Regions from separate parts of the Arthrobacter sp. TmtSoilC48 genome, predicted to be linked through region 2. Evidence: riboswitches for the same ligand, from Rfam matches in the RefSeq annotation. Region 2 holds a riboswitch; each other region holds the start of a gene.
The links. A riboswitch is a leader RNA that binds a small molecule or an ion and turns the genes downstream of it on or off. The one in region 2 is predicted to bind cyclic di-AMP.
Positions count from the first base shown of each region.

Region 1 (7,191 bases), 4.4 Mb from region 2:
TCTCCCAACCTCCGATACGCCGTCCGTACCGACTCAGCGACGTCGGTGGGAACTCCGGCGTCGAGCACCAAGGATCTTGCCCGGGCGGCGAGCCTATTCAGTTCGTCAAGGTCAGAAGCTCCGGCGTCCTGTAGAAGTGCAAAGATCTCCTCCATTCCAATCGCGGAAAGGGCGTACCGGTAGGCCGACGTTGTAAGGCAAAAGCCCGGCGGCACAGGAAGGCGGGCGGCATTCAGCTCGCCGAGATTGGCGGCCTTGCCGCCTACCTCGGGGAGCATGTCCGCCCGGATGTCGGCAATATCCCGAATGAAGACTTGCCCGTTTACATCCGGGCCCGCGCTGTCTTCCTGCCTATGCTTCCCGGGCTGCTGGTTATCCATGGACGGTTCGCGCCATGGCCCTAAGCCGCGCCGAGCATGGGTCCGAATTTGGGCCGGTCTGCCAGCCGCGGATCCTCGCGGTCCGGAACAACGAGGACCGGCCCCTTGGCGTGATGGAGCACGCCATCAGAGGTGGAACCAAGGAGCATGCCTGCAAAACCACCCCGGCCCCGCGTACCCAGGACAACCAACTCCACTCCCCGGCTGGCCTCAACCAACACGTCCACTGGTGAGCCGTCCCTAAGGTCCGTTTCCACGGGCAGCTGCGGGAAGTGGCTGCGGAGCCAGGCGACGCCTGCATCCAATTGGACTTTGATATCCGCGAACAGGGCATCGCGATCCAACGGTGCCGGCACCCAGGCCAAGGAGCCGCTGTACTGCGGGACTGCGCAGATGACGCGGAGTTTGGCCCCCATCCGCTGGGCTTGTTCGGCTGCCTCGAGAACGGCGACGCGGGCCTGCTCCGAACCGTCCACACCCACGGCGACGACGTTTTCCACCGTTCGCGGCCCGGCCTTGGCGTGCTCAGCCTTGATGTGCTTGTCCTCGGTGTTCTCGCCCAAACGATCGGCGCAATACAGCGGGACCGTTACGGTGGGGCATTTTGCGTGGGCCGGCAAGGCGCTGCTGACCGAGCCCAGGAGACGCCCGACAAAGCCACCACGGCCACGGCTGCCAAACACGAGGAGTGCAGCGTTCGCAGAGAGGTCAAGGAGGACTCCCGCGGCATCCCCATTCTCCACTGACGCATCGACGTCAATGTTGTAGCTTGAGACCTTATCCATGGCTTGCTTGACGATTGCTTCCGCGCCCTCGCGGATCACGGAATCGTCCACGGTGGCGTATCCGCCGTCGAGGCCGGACGCTGCGAAGATGGGCACCGAATAAGCCGTGACTATATGCAGGGGAAGTTGGCGCCGTTCCGCCTCACGCGCAGCCCATACAAGGGCGCATTGACCATGCTCGGAACCGTCCACTCCGACGACGATTCCACCAGGCGCCACAGCCTGGTCCCCGCCGTCCAGTGGTTCTTCAATGTGTCTGCCGTGCTGGTCCATGGGGCCCGCCTCTCCACCTACTGCTTGATGTTCCGGCCATTCTGCCAGAGGTTCTCCATACCGGTGATCCTTTGCTGGCGCGCAACCAATAGCCGGGGCCGAAGAAACCCTCGGGGTTCTCCTTCCAATGCCCACTATTCTCGGTTGGCAATGCCGAATCAAGGCGACTTTGGGCTATGTGGATAACGGTCCGGGCTCGGTTTCCGGCACGCTCACCACGCGCCGGGTTGCGCTGCGGATGAACATCCAAAACACGCTGTCGCCGAGGCTATCCATGGCAGAAAAAGTTCGGTAGTGTTCGAGTCACCGAATGGCCGGCAAAGGTGTCCCAGGACACAACCCGGCCATTTATTTGCGGCCGCTTGGGGAACTCGGACGCGATCCAGCGCGCTGCCGAAAGGCACACACGTCAAGGAGGAACCCAAGCAGTGTCACTCACTCCTGATTCCGTCACGGAACGGACTACCACCGTGGTGATCGGCACCGGCCTCTCCGGCCTGGCTGTTGCCAGCGAGCTCAGCCGCTACGGCGTCGGTTCCATCGTGCTGGATGGCTTTGGTTCTTTATCGACCACCGGACCAGCGGTCCACACGGGAATGCTCCAGCGCTGCGACGCAGCAGATCCCGCGGCAATGCAGGAGCGCAACGAGATCCTGCGCCATTTGCGCAATTACGCCGCCAGCCATCACTTGGATGTCCGCACCACCACACGCGCTGTTCGGCTGGACTTCCTGGGCGGCGACTCGTCGTTGCAGCTTGGATACGGACCCGTTGCAAGCCTGACCACGGGCAGCCTGAGGGCTGGGATGAGCGTCTATGGCCCCCTCGAATCCACCCCACGTCAATGGGCCGTGCATACAGCCAGCGGGGTTCTCCTGGCAGACCACATCGTGGTGACGCGCTGCGCCCAGAGCCAGCTGCGCCGAATGCTTGCCGATCTGGGAATCGCCATAGGCCAGAACTTCGTGGCAGCCATGCGTGCAGTCGGGATGCACTTGGTGGGCGTTGGGGAACTTATTACACCCACGCCCAAGGAAGTACTACGGCAAGCCAAGGCAGTGGGGCAAGCGATCTCATCCAAGGTGGCCCTCCCCGCCGGGCCGGGCATCGCCCTCGCCTAGAACCTGGCCTGGAGCCTTTACCTGGAACCCTGCGCGTAGAAACCTGGCGGAGAACCCTGGCCTTGAAACGATCGAGCCAACCAAAGCATGTTCCTAAAAAGAACAAAAATTAACCCAAAAGGCCGGCGCCTCCGAAGACATTTGTCCTCGAAAGCACCGGCCTTTGAGTTGGAGCGTGAAGCTTAGGCGCCAGCGCGTACGTACGTGATGGGGCCGGTTGCGGTGAGCCAGCTGATCGGGTGGATGCCCGTCTGGTTGCCGTTGATGCCACCGCTGATGGCCTGGCCGTTGCCGATGTAGATGGCTACGTGGCCGGACTGGACGATCATGTCACCGGGCTGGGGGTCGCTGACAACCTTGCCGTAGTTCAGGAACTGCATGGGTGCGAGGTCGCCAACCGGGATGCCGGCAGAGCCGAGGGCCCGTTCCACCATCGCGGTGCAATCCTGCATGATGCCGATCTGGGCGTAAGCCGAGGCGACCATGGCAGCGTTGATGCCACCAACAGCCGGAGCTGCAGCAGGCGCGGATGCCACTGGGGCGGTAGCCGTAGTAGTTGCAGCGGCCTGGACGGTAGCCGCTGCGGGCGCCTTCTTGGCCGCCGGAGCCGGAGCAACAGGAGCCGGCTTTTCAATGACGGGAGCCGCTACGGAAGCAACCGCGGGGCGCTCGAAGTTGATGGTGGCCGTCGATGCGGCCGTAACAACCTTGGTGGGACCCTCGGTAACGGTCTCGGCGACAGTAGCGGGGCTGGAGTCGCGCTGAACAGGGGTCTCTGCTGCGTGGGCAGCGATGGAGCCCGTGAGGACCAGGCCTGAAGCTGCTGCGATGACAGCGGCTTGGCGACCTGCGCCGGAGGCGTTGCTGGCAACAGCCTTGGAGATGGAGATGAACGGATTAGGACGTACGCTGTCCGCCTTACGACGGCCGCGAAGAATGCGTGAAGACATGAAAGAGCCTCTCCCGATGCCTGCGAGGTTAGCTGTCGGATTCGGATGGGAGTCACCCGGCCACTATCCCCCGCTGTGCAGCGGAAGCTTCGTGACTTCACCCCAAGGCGCGCTCTGAAAGCGGGCCAAAATGGGTTCCCCGTCTCTGCCGTAGGTTTGTCTGCGAACGGATTCCGGACTGCGGCAGAGCTAGGCAATCAGACCGGAATGCCCGTTACGTGGAACAGGCACAGGTACAACCCTACGGGAAGATCACCGCAAAGTCACATTTACGTAACGAGCAGTTCGTTTTTGGCGTGTCGCAGTAACCGTTTCGAGATCTTCGCAAGTATGTAGAAAACCCCGCTATTCCGGGGAATTTTCGCCATCCGGGTCGTTGGGGGCCGCTAGCTTCTTCCGGGCTGTAACAGCGAGGAAGATCACGAGACCGATCGCCACCACAGCGAGGCCAACGATGCTCCAGGGGAAGGGCTGGGAAGCTGCCGGAGCCGGCTCAGTATTTTCCGTACCGGGGGCCGCTGTGCCCGCCGTCGGAACAGCCGCCGAAGCCGGGGCGGAGGCACCTGCCGAGCCGCTCGCCGTCGTCGTGCTTGTCCCGGAAACTGTGAACTTGAAGGTTCCCTCGATCGGGTGGGAGTCTGAACTGACCACGCGCCACACCACGGTGTATTCGCCGGCTGGAGCGCCCTGACGCAGCTTCTGGACAGCCCTGTTGTCGATGATTTCCACTGCGCCATCTGCCCAGTTTTCGCCCCCGGCGGTGACGGTCACGCCGGAACCGATGGCCAGTGGCTGGTTGTTGAACGTGATGGATACCGACGCCGGCACTTCAGCCACCCTGGCACCGTTGGCCGGGGTTGTTGATTCGGCGACGTCGTGCGCGGAGGCCGGAGCAGCTCCAAGCAGCAACGCGCAAGCGAAAGCAAGAGCGGCTACGACGGCGGCCAGAAGCGGGCGGATGGTACGCATGGGGCGGTTTCTCCTAGTGTTGGCTTCCTTACAGACTAGGCGAATCGTTCCAGCACCCCACATTGGCGGGCATAGGATTTGAGAGCAAACTCCCCCGATCCCCGGAGACCTTCATGCTTAAACAAGGTTCTGCAATCGACCGCTACTTCAAGATCTCCGAGCGCGGGTCCACATACTCGCGGGAAATCCGCGGCGGCTTCGCGACCTTCTTCGCCATGAGCTACATCGTGGTCCTGAACCCGCTGATCCTCTCCGGGGCAGACTCGAGGGGAGCATCGCTCGGCTTCACGGCCGTAGCGGCAACCACTGCCTTCGTTGCGGGCATCCTCACGATCCTCATGGGCGCCTGGGCGAAGCACCCCTTCGCGGTGGCAACGGGCCTGGGAGTGAACGCATTCGTCGCCGTGACGGTTGCCTCCCACCCGGAACTGACCTGGCCGGACATGATGGGGCTGGTGGTGCTTTCGGGTGTCACCATGCTCATCCTGGTACTCACCGGATTCCGCACCGCCGTTTTCAGGGCCGTCCCGGAAGCGCTCAAGACGGCAATCGTGGTGGGCATTGGCCTGTTCATCGCCTTGATCGGGCTGGTCAACGCTGGTTTTGTCCGCCGCATTCCGGATGCCGCCGGCACCACGGTCCCGCTGGGCCTTGGCGTGGATGGGAAGCTGATGGGCTGGCCGACGTTGGTGTTCGCTGTCGGCCTGGTCCTGACCATTGCGTTGGTGGTGCGAAAGGTCCGCGGGGCAATCCTGATCGGCATCGTGGTGTCCACCGCCCTGGCCGCCATCCTCGAATTCACGCTTCACATTGGTCCCAGCTTCGACGGTAAGAACGTCAACCCCCGCGGCTGGTCGCTGGTTGCGCCGACGCTTTCCGAATGGGGCGCCCCTGACCTCTCCCTGATCGGCAAAGCCAACCCCTTCGGAGCTTTTGAACACCTCGGTTTCGTGGCTGCTGCGCTGTTGGCTTTCGTGATCCTCCTCAGCATCTTCTTCGACGCCATGGGCACCATGGTCGGCCTGGCCAACGAGGCAGGAACCGTGGACGAACACGGAAACATTCCCAATGTGGACCGCGTCCTGCAGGTTGATGCCCTGGGCGCAATCGTCGGTGGCGGTGCCTCCGTTTCGTCCAACCAGATCTTCGTTGAATCGGGCGCGGGCATTGGCGAGGGCGCCCGGACCGGTCTCGCCTCCATTGTCACGGGCCTGCTCTTCCTGGTGGCCATGTTCTTCACGCCGCTCATCAACCTGGTCCCGTTCGAAGCCGTGGCTCCTGCGCTTGTGGTGGTGGGCTTCATGATGGTGTCCCAGGTTGGCAAGATCGACTGGCAGGACTGGGGCGTTGGCATTCCCGCCTTCCTGACTATCGCCCTGATGCCATTCACGTACTCCATTGCCAACGGCCTGGGCGCAGGCTTCATCTCCTACGTCCTGATCCGCACTTTCCAGGGCCGTGCCCGCGAAGTCCACCCCCTGATGTGGGCAGTGGCGGCTGCGTTCCTGCTGTTCTTTGGCATTGGAACTGTGGAGGAGTTGTTGGGCGTCAAGTAGCGATGTCCGGCATCCCGGACACTGCAGCACGCTATAGCTGTTTTTTGGCCCGCTGGTGGGGTGTGCTTAAAGCATGGCTCCAAACACCAGCACCAACCCTTCCGTAGACGTCCTTCCCGCACCATGGACCGGCCGCTTTGACGGCGACGGCGACGAACATCGCCGCTGGTGGCAGGCCATCCAACCCCTTACTTCCCCGGCCATTCCCGGCGCCTCGCGTCCCGCCGTCGTGCTGGGTTTCTGCAGCGACGCCGGAGTGCGGCGCAACAAGGGCCGTGCGGGTGCCTCCGCGGCTCCGGCCGCCATCCGCTCGGCGCTGGCTCCCCTGGCTTTCCACCTGGACCGTGACGTGTTCGACGCCGGCGACGTGGTTGTGGAGGACGACTCACTGGAAGAAGGCCAGCAGCGCGCCGGACGCGCCGTCTCGGAACTGCTCGACGCCGGAAACCTCACCGTGATGCTGGGCGGCGGCCACGAGACGGCATTTGCCAGCTACCTTGGCGTTGCCGGATCCAATGCGGTGCGCAGCGGAAAGCGCTTGGGTGTCTTGAACCTGGATGCCCACTTTGACCTGCGCGACGAGCCGACCCCGAGCTCCGGGACTCCATTCCTGCAGATGGCGCAGGAGGAAACCGCCGCTGGACGCGAACTGAGGTACGCCGTCGTCGGAATCTCGGAGCCCAACAACACGCGCACGCTCTTTGACACCGCTGACCGCCTGGGCGTGAAGTACTTGCTGGACGAGGACTGTTCCGCGGAGCGCGTCGAGACGTTCGTAGCCGATTTCGTGGCTGGAATCGATGTGCTGTACTTGACGATCGACCTGGACGTCCTGCCTGCTTCGGTGGCGCCCGGCGTCAGTGCCCCCGCCGCGTTTGGGGTGCCGCTGTCCGTGATCAGTGCCGTTTGCCGTCAGGTAGCGGCAAGCGGGACGCTGTTGCACCTGGACGTTGCCGAATTGAACCCGGAGTTCGATATTGATGGACGAACCGCGAAAGTGGCAGCAAGGCTGGTAAACACGCTGTTGGCATAGAGGCCTGTTCCCGGTCCCTGTCCTGCGTTTAGCCTGAGGGGAAGGGAAGGACGGCGATGGGCGCAACTCCTGTGCAGGACAAGTGGGCCTGGGTGGCAGGACCCGTTGCGGTCGCTTTGGGCCT
Region 1 covers NZ_AP046049.1:44,896-52,086, forward strand. Annotated here, with positions in the region: gene AC6I97_RS00260 (PEP/pyruvate-binding domain-containing protein) at 1-380, opposite strand, end outside; gene AC6I97_RS00265 (universal stress protein) at 401-1,438, opposite strand; gene AC6I97_RS00270 (NAD(P)/FAD-dependent oxidoreductase) at 1,867-2,559, shown strand; gene AC6I97_RS00275 (NlpC/P60 family protein) at 2,742-3,509, opposite strand; cyclic di-AMP (ydaO/yuaA leader) riboswitch at 3,513-3,681, opposite strand; gene AC6I97_RS00280 (copper resistance CopC family protein) at 3,855-4,478, opposite strand; gene AC6I97_RS00285 (NCS2 family permease) at 4,592-6,034, shown strand; gene hutG (formimidoylglutamase) at 6,108-7,067, shown strand; gene AC6I97_RS00295 (hypothetical protein) at 7,124-7,191, shown strand, end outside.
Region 1: linked by a shared signal. The riboswitch ahead of AC6I97_RS00275 (NlpC/P60 family protein) and the one ahead of AC6I97_RS20445 (aggregation-promoting factor C-terminal-like domain-containing protein) in region 2 are both predicted to bind cyclic di-AMP.

Region 2 (7,191 bases):
CTCACCGTCGAGGTGGACTTCGCGGCGGGCGAGGTCGATCAACACGCCGGAGGGGCGGGCTTCCTGCTGCGGTGCCGGGCGTGAAGCCTCGGTGCGCTGGCGGGCGGCGACCGTGGGGTCACCGAAGGTGGAACGTACGACGTCGAGCGCGGAGCCGGGTGCCCCGGCGGGTGCGACGGCGACTGCAGCGTAGCTCTCAGCGCCGGTGACCAGGGACTGGGCGTAGGCCCGGATTTCCTGGGCGAGCTTGGCAATGGAGGTTCCAGCCGCTGCTGCAGTTTCTTCGTCAATGCCCATGTAGAGCACGAAGCCGCGGGCCACGTTGTCGTTGGCAACGGGACGGAGGCGGTCAGACTGCGCAATGACGGGAGTAGGCGCCGTCATGGGTGCTGGCTCATTGGTGGGAACTGCCCGCAACTGGCCGTAGGAGTTGGGGTTGTAGCCCTGGGGCACGTAGCCGGGAGCCTGCTGGCCGTTGCCCTGGGTGGCGGGGGCGTAGCCGGGGCGGTTGCCGAAGCCGGGGCGGAGGCCTGCGTTGGAAGCGGCCTTGTTGGCGTTTCGGACGGAGATGTGGACGTAACCGGATGCAACTGACATGGAGTGATTACCTCAAAAGTGAATAGCCGTCATCGCGGCTTCGAATGCTGGTTGTCCCCGCAATGAGTTTGGGGAAGGGCGCCCAACGCTGGGCTAGGGGGCGAATGCCTGAAACTTCTTCGGGGTGGAAAGTTAGGCTTGCATTCGACAACAGCGGGTCTCGTCGCCAGCGGGTGTGCTGGACCAGATTGCTGCGGCTGCAGGTGCTGTTGAGTTCTTGTTCACATTGGAAGTGTGCAACGTAACAATGGCAACACGCAAGTAACAAAGCGTGAAACCGTCCACATTTTGAGACAAGAGGGTCTATTGTGCCGCAGATCACAATTCTTCCGTCGCGGAAAATGAACGTCATTTCATTCGGTCTCGGTGAGAAATATTCGGCTTATCATGAATTTTCTTCGGCAGATGGTGCATGATGACCTCCCTGATTCCCATGAGGGGCAAAAGGACGGAATCTCAAGATCTGAAACACTTGCTGTCCAATCGCAACCTGCTCCAAGCTCGAATTTTTCCCTCAAAATCTGCTACAAGCCGTAGAAGGCGAGTATTCACTGCCGCACTCCCGCAACGCCTACCAATGAACTCCCACGTGGCTAGTGTTGACCTCACAGCATCCTCACAGGACCGGCAAAGCTTCGGCAAACCAGCAGAATGGAGAGTTGTCACATGGCATCCCCGCACTCCATGACGAACAACCTTCCCCAGCTTTCCCACCCGGACGGCTCCCCCATCCGAGCCTTGGTGGTGGACGACGAACCGAGTCTCGCTGAGCTCATGAGCATGGGCCTCCGCATGGCAGGCTGGTCCGTAGCGGTGGCAGCCGACGGACCGGAAGCTGTGAAGCTTGCCAAGGACTTCCGCCCCGACGTGCTGGTGCTGGACGTGATGCTTCCAGGATTCGACGGCGTCGAGGTCCTCAACCGGATCCGCGCCTTCGCGCCGGAAGTGCCCGCACTGTTCCTCACGGCCAAGGACGCTGTCCAGGACCGCATCGTTGGCCTGGCCGCCGGCGGGGACGACTACGTCACCAAGCCCTTCAGCATGGAGGAGGTTCTCCTGCGCCTGCACCGTCTCGTACAACGCTCGGGCGTTGCGGCCATGGATACAGCGGAACTGGTGGTGGGTGATCTCACCCTCAACGTGGACACACGGGAGGTTTCGCGCGCCGGCGAGGACATCCAGCTCACGGCAACGCAGTTTGAGCTTCTTCGTTATCTCATGGAGAACCCCAAGCGGGTGGTCAGCAAGGCACAGATCCTTGACCGCGTCTGGGACTATGACTTCGGCGGGCAGGCCAACATCGTGGAACTGTACATTTCCTACCTGCGCAAGAAAATCGAAGCCAACCACCCGCCAATGATCCACACCATCCGTGGCGCTGGCTACGTCATCAAGCCTGCGGACTGAATCTTGTCCACCTCTTCCGGAGTAGCCCGTAAGACCCAGCGGAACTGGCTCAATCCCTCCACCTGGCATCTGCGCACGCGGTTGGTCCTGGTGGCGATGGCATTGCTGGTGGCGATTTGCGGTGCAGTTGGAGTGGTTAGTTACGCCTCCATGGACATGTACTTCAACAAACAGCTCGACAAGCAGTTGGAGCAGGCGTCAGGCCGCGCGAATGACTTCGGCAGACCGCCGTCGAACTTTCCCTCCAGCGGTCGGCCGGATCCCCTTGAGGCCCGTGGCCAGGGCGCCGGGACACTTAACGCGAGGATCGATGGTTCCACGGTCATCAACTCGGGCTTCCTCAACGCAAACGGTCGCCGGGTCGCACTCTCGGCAGAAGACAAGCAGGTCCTGCTCTCGCTCCCCCGCGACAACCGGCCCGTAGACCGTTCATTGTCCAACGGCGACTATCGGCTGGTGGCAGTTGAGACCAACTACGGCGATGTGATTGCGACAGGCCTGCCGTTGGCTGACAAGCAAAATGCCGAGGCCTCGCTGGTATGGACCATGGTGTTTGTTTCACTTGGCGGCCTGGTGCTGATCGGCCTCGCCGGCACCGTCATCATCCGCCGGACCATGCGGCCACTGGAGCAACTCTCGGAGGTTGCAACGAAAGTATCGCGCCTTCCCCTCGACGCCGGTGAGGTGGCACTCGCGGTGCGCGTACCGCCGTCGGCCGCTCATCCTGGAACTGAAGTTGGCAGCGTGGGCCACGCTTTGAACCAAATGCTCAACAACGTTTCCAGGGCCCTGGAAGCCCGTCAGGAGAGCGAAACCAAGGTCCGGCAGTTCGTTGCCGATGCCTCCCACGAACTTCGGACACCGCTGACCGCCATCCGTGGATACACCGAGCTGCTTCGTATGACGGAGAACTTCACGGAGGACGGCAGGAAGTCGCTGGCGCGGGTCCAGAGCCAGTCGGAACGGATGACCACGCTTGTGGAGGACCTGTTGTTGTTGGCGCGCCTGGACGAAGGCCAGCCGTTGAAGGTCACGGATGTTGATCTGACGCAGCTGGTGATCGAGACAGTCAGCGACGAAAAGGTGATGGCACCGGACCACATCTGGAAGCTCCAACTCCCTGACGAGCCCATTACGGTGCGCGGGGACGCAACCCAGCTGCATCAGGTGCTGGCCAATCTGCTGTCCAACGCCCGCAAGCACACCGATCCAGGTACCACGGTGGTCACAGGCGTCATGCTTTCCGCCGACGGTAGCGCGGTGGTCACAGTCACGGACAACGGGCCTGGTATTCCGACTGCTTTCCAGGGGCGAATCTTCTCGCGTTTTGCCCGGGCTGACGCGGCGAGATCGGGGTCGGAAGGGACCTCCGGATTGGGCTTGTCAATCGTCGAATCCATCGTCCAGGCGCATGGCGGCAGCGTGGAAGTAACGTCCCAGCCGGGACGCACGGAGTTCACTCTCCGACTCCCCGCAGCTTTGAACGAACGCATATAACGAATCGGGCAACATGACTCGCCGTGAACGTGATCTCTGTTACCCAAATGTGACTTAAGCCGAAACCTCCTGTACCTTCGAAAGGGTGGGTCGCCCCTAACTGGCCCACACCCGGGATGCGCCGAGCTCTGCCACTTCCCGGAGTTCCGTTCTCATTCGAGGCAGAGACGGGGGACCCAGAGTCTCCGGGCACAGTACTTTCCTTGCCCTTGGGGTGAAGCCGCAGCCACGCGCGCGGCCGGATGACCTCATCCGAACCCGACAGCTAACTCCGCAGGCGCTGAGAGGTAATCACACATGTCTGAACTCAACGATCAGACGCGCCCTTCCGCGCGTCACCGTGACGAACACAACGCTCCCCTGACGAAGTCGCAAACCGTTCTGAAGAACGCTGCACGCCGCGGCAAGACCGGGCAACGAATGTCTGTTGTTGCAGGAGTCGTTGCCGCAGCATTGGGCGTCGCATCGCTTGGCCAGGCCGCAAACGCCGCATTCAATCTCCCCGAAACGAGCCGGGCGTCCGAGACGCAGGCTACCGCCCAGGCCAGCAACAAAACAGCTGAAATCTCGGCGTCCTTGGATGCTGCTGCCAAGAAGGGCGCTGCAGACAGGGCCGCTGCAGACCAGGCAGCTGCGGCACAAGCCGCCGCCGAAAAAGCTGCGGCCGAGAAAGCCGCCGCCGACCAGGCAGCTGCCGCACAGGCCGCCGCCGAAAAGGCTGCCGCTGATGCAGCCGCCAAGCAGGCTGCCGATGCCGCCGCTGCTGCAGCCGCAGCCGCAGCCGCCACTCCCAAGGCCGTGGACGATCCCGCCGCTGCCAAGGCATACGCCGCCAGCATCCTCGCCAACTACGGCTGGGGTCCGGGCGAAATGACTGCCCTGAACACACTGTGGGAGAAGGAATCCAACTGGCGGACCACCGCGACCAACACCTCCAGTGGTGCCTACGGAATCGTGCAATCATTGCCCGCTTCGAAGATGGCAACCGCAGGCGATGACTGGCTGACCAACTACCAGACCCAGATCAAGTGGGGCCTGAACTACATCAAGGAACGCTACGGTTCCCCCTCGGCGGCCCTTGCCTTCCACTTGGCCAACAACTGGTACTAAGCCAACTCAATAAGCGGGCTTGAGCCCACCCCAGCGGGCTCAAACCATGCAGGGCCCGATTGCCGCCCCGCTTTCCGCCGTTCGCAGCAGTGATCTACTGATGCGCCCGGGCGGGAGGCGGGGCGGTTTTCGCCGCACCAAGGCCGAAGCCTGGTTCTTTGACGCCGGAGCCAGGTGATCACAGAGCGAGCGTTCTGGTCCACACATCAGCGACCTCCCGTCATTCTGGTCGACCCCCGGTTTCGTCAAGGACGGATAGCTGATTCGAGATGGCAGCCACAGGAGGCTGCAAGCGACGGAACACTTTCAATTCCCAAGGGCGCATCATCAGCGATGCTTCAGTGGCATAGTTGCCAAGCACCTGATCCGCAGAAGCCCAGGAAGCGTCATCGATGTCCACTTCTACTTCGCGATCTGAGAAGTTGCCGAGGACAAGCATCTCCACTCCGTCCAGGGAACGCATGAAAGCATAGACATTCCGGTCGAAGGGCAAGAGCATCCTGAAGTCGCCGTGCGAGATCACAATATCGGAGTGGCGCAACCCGATTAGTTGCCTGTAGAACGTGAATACAGATTCCGGATCATCGATTTGTGCCTCGGCGTTGATGGAACTGGAATTGGGATTCACCGCTATCCATGGCGTGCCACTGGAGAAACCAGCCCCGGGAGTCGAATCCCAATGAAACGGTGTGCGGGCATTGTCGCGGTTAAGAGGACGCACCGCCTTCAGGATTTCTGCCTCAGATTGCCCACCGTGCCCGCTAGCTTCCCGGTGATAGTTGAGGACTTCAATGTCCCTGTGCTCGCTGATCGCGTCAAAAACCATATTGGTCATACCTAGTTCCTCACCCTGGTAAACGTAGGGAGTGCCCCGGTGGAGGTGCAGGACCCCTGCGAGCATCTTGGCCGATTGGACGCGGTATTCGCTATCGTCACCAAAGCGGGACACGGCGCGAGCTGAGTCATGGTTACCCCAAAAAAGGCTGTTCCAGCCTCGCTCCGCCATCCCCTCCTGCCAACGCCCCAAGCACGCCTTCAGCTCTTCAAGCCGCAACTCCCCGGGCAGCCATTTGTTGCCGCGCGTCATGTCCAAGGTCATGTGGTCGAACTGGAAAATCATGTTCAGCCCCGGGCCGCCGTGCTCCGTGAACCTCACCGCGTCCTCCACAGTCACTCCCGGCATCTCACCAACCGTGAGTATTTGGTCGTTACGGTGTTCAAAGACATTCCTATGGAACTCCTGCAGAAATTCATGCAGCCTCGGTCCGTTGACATAGTAGGGTCTTCCGTCCGCGTAGGGCTTGTTCGGTTCAGTTACTCCATCAGGCAAGGTGGGCACCTTCGAAATGAAATTGATGACGTCCATTCTGAACCCGTCCACGCCGCGGTCGAGCCACCAATTCATCATTTGATGAATCGCAGCACGAACGTTCGGATTTTCCCAATTGAGGTCAGGCTGTTTTCGCGAAAAAACATGTAGATAATACTGATCCGTAGATTCATCAAATTCCCAAGCCGACCCGGAAAATGCTGAGCCCCAGTTGTTGGGTTCCGCACCCGGACGTGCTGGTGGCGCAGCCTCGGATGACCGCCACCAATACCAGTCACGTTTGGGGTTGTCCCTGCTGGAACGAGATTCCACGAACCAAGGATGTTCGTCCGATGTGTGGTTGACCACCAGGTCCATGATGAGCTTCATACCGCGGTCATGCAGGCCATTAATCAGTGCGTCGACATCCCGAAGGGAGCCGAAAAGGGGATCGATGTCCTGGTAGTTACTGATGTCATAGCCGTTGTCATCCTGCGGGGACACATAGACGGGACATAGCCAGAGGACGTCAACGCCTAGCATGTGAAGATAATCAAGTTTCCCGATGATGCCTTGCAAGTCGCCTACGCCGTCGCCGTTCGAATCACAAAAACTTCGCACGTAGATCTGATAAACCACCGCCTTCTTATACCAGTCTTGGTCGGAAGGAGAGGTTTCCATGGCCTGGTCAAGCCTGATGGGTGACGCCTGCTTCTCTGACATCGGTGTGGATTCTGAGAACATTGGAATACCCTAAGCCAAAATCTCCGATTACCGAGAGCCTTGACTTACTTCAACTGAACCGGTTTACTTACAAACAACTGAACCGGTCAAGTGACGTCGGTCACCTAATGAAGAATCGAGACGCAATGGCCGTAACCATCAACGATGTCGCGAGTGCAGCCGGTGTCAGCAAGGGCGCTGTCTCCTACGCGTTGAACGGCCAGCCGGGCGTCAGTGAAGGAACCCGGGCACGGATTCTCCAAGTTGCCAGGGAGCTGGGATGGAAGCCCAGCATCCGGGCCAAAGGGTTGTCCTCGTCCAAGGCCTATGCGTTGGGCCTTGTGGTTGCCCGCGATGCGAAACTACTAGGCACAGACCCGTTCTTCCCTGCCTTTATCGCAGGGATTGAAACCTCGTTGGTAGAGCACCAATACACCCTGGTGCTGTCCATCGCTTCCGGACCAGAAACAGAGGAGCAAAGCTACCGAAAGCTCGCCGAGGATGGCCGCGTTGACGGTGTCATCCTGACTGACATGCGAAACGACGAT
Region 2 covers NZ_AP046049.1:4,453,109-4,460,299, forward strand. Annotated here, with positions in the region: gene AC6I97_RS20430 (winged helix-turn-helix domain-containing protein) at 1-597, opposite strand, end outside; gene AC6I97_RS20435 (response regulator transcription factor) at 1,264-2,004, shown strand; gene AC6I97_RS20440 (sensor histidine kinase) at 2,008-3,501, shown strand; cyclic di-AMP (ydaO/yuaA leader) riboswitch at 3,636-3,793, shown strand; gene AC6I97_RS20445 (aggregation-promoting factor C-terminal-like domain-containing protein) at 3,799-4,611, shown strand; gene AC6I97_RS20450 (glycoside hydrolase family 13 protein) at 4,832-6,601, opposite strand; gene AC6I97_RS20455 (LacI family DNA-binding transcriptional regulator) at 6,772-7,191, shown strand, end outside.

Region 3 (7,191 bases), 220 kb from region 2:
AAGAGTTCGTTAACCCCGAAGTTGCAGAAGCTGCGGAAACTTCCCTTTCCAAAGCCCGGGTGCTGTAAACCCCCAGGAGAGGCTGTTGCCGGCCATCGGCTGAAACGGCCATGGCGCCCTCCGCTTCGGGGTGCGCACGCAGTTCTTCCCACAGGGGCGCAATGCCCCTGGCGGCGTGCGGCATGTCGCAAGCCAGGACGAGCGTCCATGGCGCTGGGTTGACTGCCTGCCGAAGAGCCGCCGCCTCATGAAGGGCCGCCAGACCGGCAGCAATCGCAGCGGCAGGGCCAGCAAAGGCCGGCTCCTCCCGGGCACTAAGAACTCCATCAGGCAGGACACCGCCGATACCAGAGGTGTCCGGACCAACCACAACCACAGCGGAGGCTCCTCGTGCGGCCTGCAGGGCATGCGAAAGGAGGCTGGCGCCGTCGAACGTCAATCCGGGCTTGGGCACGCCACCGAGGCGGGTGGCCCTGCCACCCGCCAGAATCACAGCGTTGAACTCCATCCGCCCAGAGTACCCGGACGGCGGGAGGGCAACAGAAATCGATCAGGCGGCGGATTCCGGCAACAGGAACGGGTCCCAGTCCGGCGCAGGTTTCTCGAGTTCTTTGATCTGCCACATGGTTCCTGTGGGCACGCCGGGTTTGAAACGAAGTTTCCAACCCATCTCGGCGAGCGTGTGGTCACTCTTGGCGTTGTTGCATTTCAAACACGCCGCAACCAGGTTTTCCCAGGAATCCGCGCCGCCCCTGGATTTGGGGTGGACGTGGTCTATGGTGTGGGCTGTTTTCCCGCAGTAGGCGCAGCGATGGCCGTCGCGGCGGAGTACCCCGCGGCGGCTCACGGCGGTGATCCTGTTGTACCGGGGCCGGATGTAGCGATTAAGAAGGATCACGGATGGTCGTCCGAGAATCTCCTGTGGCCCGACGACAGGCTCGTCGCCTTCGGCCACTACGCTAGCTTTTCCAGTCAGCACAAGGACCAGCGCCCGGCGGAAGGTTACTACCGCCAGCGGTTCATATCCAGCATTCAGAACGAGTGTGCGCATGCACGTACCTCTTCACGGCCGCACCCGTCAGGGGCACGAGGGCCGGCTGCCCTCTGCTTGTACGGGCTGTGGATCGACAACACAAGGGTAAGCACTTGTATGCCGTATCAACGAATTTTTCTGTCGTTTCGGCTGTGGTGTTGGCGAAAATTCATGCGCGGGACACCTTGCAGAGGACGCGCACATTCCCTGAGGCCACGGAATCGGACTTGCGCCCCCCCGGATTTGGGTGTCGGCAGCCCGCTTCTCTGGCTGCCACGAAAACCGGTGATTAAAGCAGAACACCCCGCCGACCTGAGCCTGCGGGGTGTTCCGTGAAGTAAGTGATCAGCCGTTGACGCGGATGAAAACGGGGCCGGAGCCAACGTTCACGCTGAACAGTGCCGTGGTGGATCCGTTCCATCCACCGTGGACTGCCATGCCGTTGCCGACGTAAACAGCGATGTGTGCCATTCCGCCATAGCCGCCGTTGGCGTAGTAAGCGAGATCGCCAGGCTGGGCTTCAGCTGCACTGACCGTGCGGCCGAGGGAGAGGTAGCCGGCCGGCCAGTCGTGGAAGTGAATACCGACCGCGGCCAGCGAGTTGGTCACCAGCATGGTGCAGTCCTGTGTGACGCCGAGCTGTGCGTAGGCCGCTGCAGCGATAGCTGCACCGAGGCCGCTGGATGCAGCGGGCGCCTTGGCTGCGGACGCGTCAGCGTTGACCGCCAAAGTTGCGGTGCCACCGGCAGCCGGAGCTTCCTTGGCGGTCGCCTTCTGGACGACGGGAGCCGGGGCTTCCTCAGTCTTGACCACAGGGCGCTCATAGGAGATGGCAACGCTGGAATCAGCAGCAATGGTGGCCTGGGCAACCGACTGCACGTCAAGGGTGGAAGCAGACGTAGATTCCCGCTGAACGTTGGTGTCCGCAGCATTGGCAGCAACTCCGCTGGTCAGGACAAGGCCCGACGCAGCTGCGATCACTGCTGCCTGACGGCCAACGCCACCGGCGTTGTCGCTGACAGCCTTGGCAATGACGGCAAGTGAGCTGGTCTTGGGGGCCTCAGCTCTATGCCGTGCAACCTTGTTTGCACTGGTCATGATTACTCTCTTTTCGTAGCCGCGCACGCTGGGACCGCACGCGGGTTATGGGCTGCCAGCACTTGGGGGGCATGCTGGCTTACCCCGAATGGGATTTCCTAGCGGAGGGTGTAGAACGAGGATGTGCCGGTGGAGGCCACGGAGTGCAGGAGCGTGCCCTGGCTGGGGTTCAAAGCGCTGATCATCATGCCGTTGCCGACGTAGATGCCCACGTGGGCTCCGCCGTTCTGAACGACGAGGTCGCCAGGGGCAGGGGTGCTGGTGGGGGTCATGATCGTCCAGGCATTGACGCGGGGGATGCTGATGCCGGCCTGGGCGTAAACCCACTGGGTAAATCCGGAGCAGTCCCAGCCGTTGGGGGAAGTGCCGCCCCAAACGTAGGGGTGGCCGATGCCGGTGTAGGCAATTGCTGCAAGTCCGGAGGCTGCCGCGCTTGAAGCAGCATCCTTGGCCTTGGAGGACAGGGCACCGAGGGTGCTGTTCGCTTGGTCTTCGGTCGACGTGCGCTGGGAGGCCCGCTGAACCTTGGGAGCTTCCTTGGTGACCACAACGGGGCTTTCGAAGGAAACCGTTGCGGTGGGCTCCGCGGTAACAACTGCGGTGGCGACCAACTGCTGGGTGCTGGAAGATTCCGACTTCGAAACGTCGGTGTCAGCGGCCTGGGCCGGGAGTCCAACACTGAGAACGAGCCCCGAGGCTGCGGCCAGAACGGCGGCTTGGCGGCCTACGGTGCCTGCATTGGTTGAGACAGCCTTGGAAAGGGTGTTCAACGGGTTCGTGCGAACCAATTCGGCGCGATGGCGCGCAGGGGTAGTGCGTGATGACACGAAGGTAGCCTCTCCCAATGCCTGCGAGGTGAGCTGTCGGATTCGGATGGGAGTCATCCGGCCGCGCGGCTTCAAGGAAGCTTCTGCGACTTAACCCCAAGGTCTTCTGACTCGAAGACCAAAATTGGTTCCCCCGCCCCTGCCAGACGATTTTTGCGAACGGACCTCGAGTGGTGGCAGAGCTAGGCAATCCACTCAAGTGCACCGGCCCCCTAAAAAGCCGATGCGCTTTAGACGGTACAACAGATGTTCGTGAATGTCACATTCAGGTCACGGGGCGTGTCATGGATGCGAGAGACAACCATCAAATTGCTCAGAGCCAGCCCATGGGATCTACGACTTCGCCGTTTACCTGGACCTCGAAGTGGAGGTGGCAGCCGGTAGATGCTCCTGTGGTGCCACTCAGCGCGACGGTATCGCCGCGGCTGACAGTCTGCCCCACCTTGACGTTGAAGGACGACAGGTGGTTGTACGTGGTCTCAAGGCCGTTGCCGTGATCAATCACAACGCGATTGCCTCCGCCGTACTCATGCCACCCGGCGAACGTGACCTTGCCTGCAGCGGCGGCGTGGACGGCGGTTCCGCACTGGGCCACGAAGTCCTGGCCACGGTGGAAGTCACCGGTGCCGCCGGTAAGGGGGCTGACGCGGTAGCCAAACGGCGATGCCGTGACCAGCTTGTCCAGAGGACTTCCCAAGGTGCCAAGTGAGGAAGCACGCTGAATGCTCCCCGCTGACTGGGCGCTCAACAGCTGCTTGAGCTTGCCGTCCGGGTCAGCGGCGGTGGCCACTGCGGCACGACTGAAATCGATTTTGGCAGAGGCTGCTGCAGAAACTTCGGGCTGGCTGCCACCGGGCACGGAGAGCGCCGCCTCGGTCTGGCCCGATTCCGACGTGGCCATGACGGGGCTTGTGGCAGGCAGACCTACAGTCAGGGCAAGTCCGGTGGCTGCAAGCGCGACACCGGCCTTCTGCCCTACACCACTGGCTGACGCGAAGTCGGCTACCTGGCGCAACGGGCTCTTACGGCGGCGCACCTGACGCGGGGTGTCGCGTGGCCGGATCTCCATTGCGGCGCGGGCTGGCCGCAGCTCAGCAGTGGGGCCGGACGCACGGCGACGGCCCCTGACGTTCTGCGATGTCAAACTCTGTTCCTCTCTGGAAAGCCTGCGAAGTTAGCTGTCGGATTCGGGTCAGAGAGTTCAAAGACCCGGTCCGCACGAAGCGCAAACGGCACACAGGTATCCCCGGAAGGACTTGCGTTAGTAGGCACTTCTGCTGCGGACTTCACCCCAAGGCTGCTTCTTTAGGCAGCCGCTTGTGGTTCCCCCGCCTCTGCCAGTAGTTGATGACACACCTGATCTGCTGGCAGAGCTCGGCTCCAGATCAGGTAACGCTTTGGTATCGGCGCTAGTAGATAACTATAGGTGATTAAAGCCCGCAGTAATAAATTCGTTATCTTTCCAAAACGACCGTGTTGCGGGTGCTCCATATCATCAGTCGCGGAAAGCCGCAGGTCATACGCGCGCCAACCACCACAAAGTGAGATCCGACACTCCCGTGGTCAGGGCAAGTCAGAGTCAGCTGACGGCGACGAAGACGTGCGCAGCGACCTCGGGAGGCAGCTCCAGTGCTCCTTCAATGCCCGGAACGCGGACGGAGATGTACTCCCCCACCCGTTCCAAGGAGACGGTTGCGCCAGGACGAATTCCGCCTTCATCGAGCTGGGTGAGGAGCTCGGGCTCAACCTGGATGGGTTCAGCAAGCCGGCTGACCACTACACGCGAATCGGCAGCGTACCCGTCCATCGCATGCAGCAGGTTCACGTCCAGGCGGGAAAGAGGCTGGTTGGCGAGGCCGCCAAGGGCTTCCAAGCCCGGAATAGGGTTGCCATATGGTGACTCTGTGGGGTGCTGCAACAACTCATAGAGCCGCCGTTCCACCCGTTCGCTCATGACGTGTTCCCAGCGACATGCTTCGTCATGAACGTACGCCCAGTCCAGACCAATGACGTCCGCCAGGAGCCTCTCGGCAAGGCGGTGCTTCCGCATGACCTCGGTGGCCCGCTTGCGCCCGACTTCGGTCAGCTCCAGGTGGCGGTCGTTGGACACAATCACCAGGCCGTCACGCTCCATGCGTCCAATGGTCTGGGAAACCGTGGGACCCGAGTGCCGCAGACGCTCCGCGATGCGTGCGCGAAGAGCCACGATGTTCTCTTCTTCAAGCTCCAAAATGGTCCGAAGATACATCTCAGTGGTATCGATCAGATCCGTCATCCAGCTCAGCTCTCCTCGAACGCATTTCTTGCGTAATCTCCACCGTACCGCGTCCCAGCCAAGGTGGACGGTGTGCAACCGACACCTCCGGAACGTCAATCCAAGCCTAGCTTATTTGGAATTACTCTGGATAATTTTTCCCTGGGTCGAAATGCCTGTGGTGATCCGGCATTCCACGTGGCGGACTATGACACCCGCAGATTCCTGACGCTGGGTCCGGTCAGGCAGAATGAGGGAGTCGAAGGGGCAGCCGATGCCACCTGCCCACCTCCCCCTCTCTAACCGATACCCATTGGAGCCACACGTGAGCGACAACAGCATCACTATTCCCGCCGACCTGCTGCCCAAGGACGGACGATTCGGCGCGGGACCGTCCAAGGTCCGCCCGGAACAGGTCCAGGCCCTGTCTGCCGCATCGACCACCATTCTTGGCACGTCCCACCGTCAGGCGCCGGTCAAGAACCTGGTGGGTTCGGTCCGCGAAGGACTCAGCCAGTTCTTCCGTGCACCCGAGGGCTACGAGGTTGTCCTCGGCGTCGGCGGTTCCACTGCTTTCTGGGATGTAGCAGCTTTTGGGCTCGTTGAGAAAAAGGCCCAGCACCTTTCCTTCGGTGAATTCGGTTCCAAGTTTGCCGCGGCCACCAACAAAGCCCCCTTCCTGGATGCATCCTCCATCATCACGTCCGAGCCCGGCACGCGGCCGGTCTCCCAGGCGGAGGCCGGGGTTGACGTCTATGCCTGGCCCCAGAACGAGACTTCAACCGGTGTTGCAGCCCCTGTAAAGCGCGTCGAAGGCGCCGATGACGGTTCGCTCGTCCTGGTGGACGCCACTTCAGCCGCCGGCGGGCTGGACGTCGACGTCGCCGAATCGGATGTCTACTACTTCGCCCCGCAGAAGAACTTCGCCTCTGACGGTGGCCTGTGGCTGGGCCTGTTCTCCCCGGCAGCGTTGGAGCGCGCGGCCCGGATCAAGGCCAGCGACCGCTGGATTCCGGACTTCCTGGACCTGCAGACCGCTATCGACAACTCCAAACTGAACCAGACGTACAACACACCTTCACTGTCCACGCTGGTGACTTTGGATGCGCAGGTGCAGTGGCTCAACAGCAATGGTGGACTGGACTTCGCCAGCAAGCGCACGGCAGACTCTGCCAGCCGCATTTACTCCTGGGCCGAGGCGTCCGAGTACGCAACACCGTTCGTCGCGAAGGCTGAGGACCGCTCCAACGTCATCGCCACGATCGACTTCGATGACTCCATCGACGCCGCGGCAATCGCCAAGATCCTGCGGGCCAACGGCGTCGTGGACACCGAGCCGTACCGCAAGCTTGGACGAAACCAGCTTCGCATTGCCACGTTCGTCGCTATCGAACCGGACGACATCTCGGCCCTGCTCGCCAGCATCGACTACGTCGTGGGCGAACTCAAGAAATAAACTGAAGAAGTAACTGTCGCGGAATTCCGCGCAAGGCAGGAAACGGCGTCGTCAGGGTTCTTCCCGGACGGCGCCGCTGCCGTTAATCGCCCAGGCGGGCGACGTCGTCGTCATCGTCGTCGTTATCCACCGCGTCAGGATCGGCGGCTTCGGCGGCAGCGTCTTCCTCGGCCTGCACGGCTTCCTCGGACACTTCCTCCACCGTCTCCTCCACCAAGGGTGTCTCGTCTTCCGGGCGGACACGCTTTGCCCACGGGACCCATTCCGGGGCAAGGATGGAATCCTCGGAGGGCAGGAGCCCCAGCTCGCTGACTGTGACGATCTTCGACCGGGAATTGCGCGTGATCACGGCATACCACTGCCACCCGCCGTATCCGGCAAGCTTGGACTCGAACAAGTGCGTGACCACGCGGTCGCCCTCGGACTTTGCGCCTACGTGGGCACCTACCTCGCCCGGGTTCGCGATAGTCTCCACCGCTTCCCGCGCGACGTCGACGGCGGCGGCCAGGAACGCATCCGGCTT
Region 3 covers NZ_AP046049.1:4,232,903-4,240,093, forward strand. Annotated here, with positions in the region: gene AC6I97_RS19470 (NTP transferase domain-containing protein) at 1-508, opposite strand, end outside; gene AC6I97_RS19475 (HNH endonuclease) at 551-1,051, opposite strand; gene AC6I97_RS19480 (NlpC/P60 family protein) at 1,379-2,131, opposite strand; gene AC6I97_RS19485 (C40 family peptidase) at 2,230-2,958, opposite strand; cyclic di-AMP (ydaO/yuaA leader) riboswitch at 2,963-3,126, opposite strand; gene AC6I97_RS19490 (M23 family metallopeptidase) at 3,272-4,102, opposite strand; cyclic di-AMP (ydaO/yuaA leader) riboswitch at 4,109-4,338, opposite strand; gene AC6I97_RS19495 (iron-dependent transcriptional repressor DtxR) at 4,538-5,233, opposite strand; gene serC (phosphoserine transaminase) at 5,538-6,668, shown strand; gene AC6I97_RS19505 (DUF3027 domain-containing protein) at 6,751-7,191, opposite strand, start outside.
Region 3: linked by a shared signal. The riboswitch ahead of AC6I97_RS19490 (M23 family metallopeptidase) and the one ahead of AC6I97_RS20445 (aggregation-promoting factor C-terminal-like domain-containing protein) in region 2 are both predicted to bind cyclic di-AMP.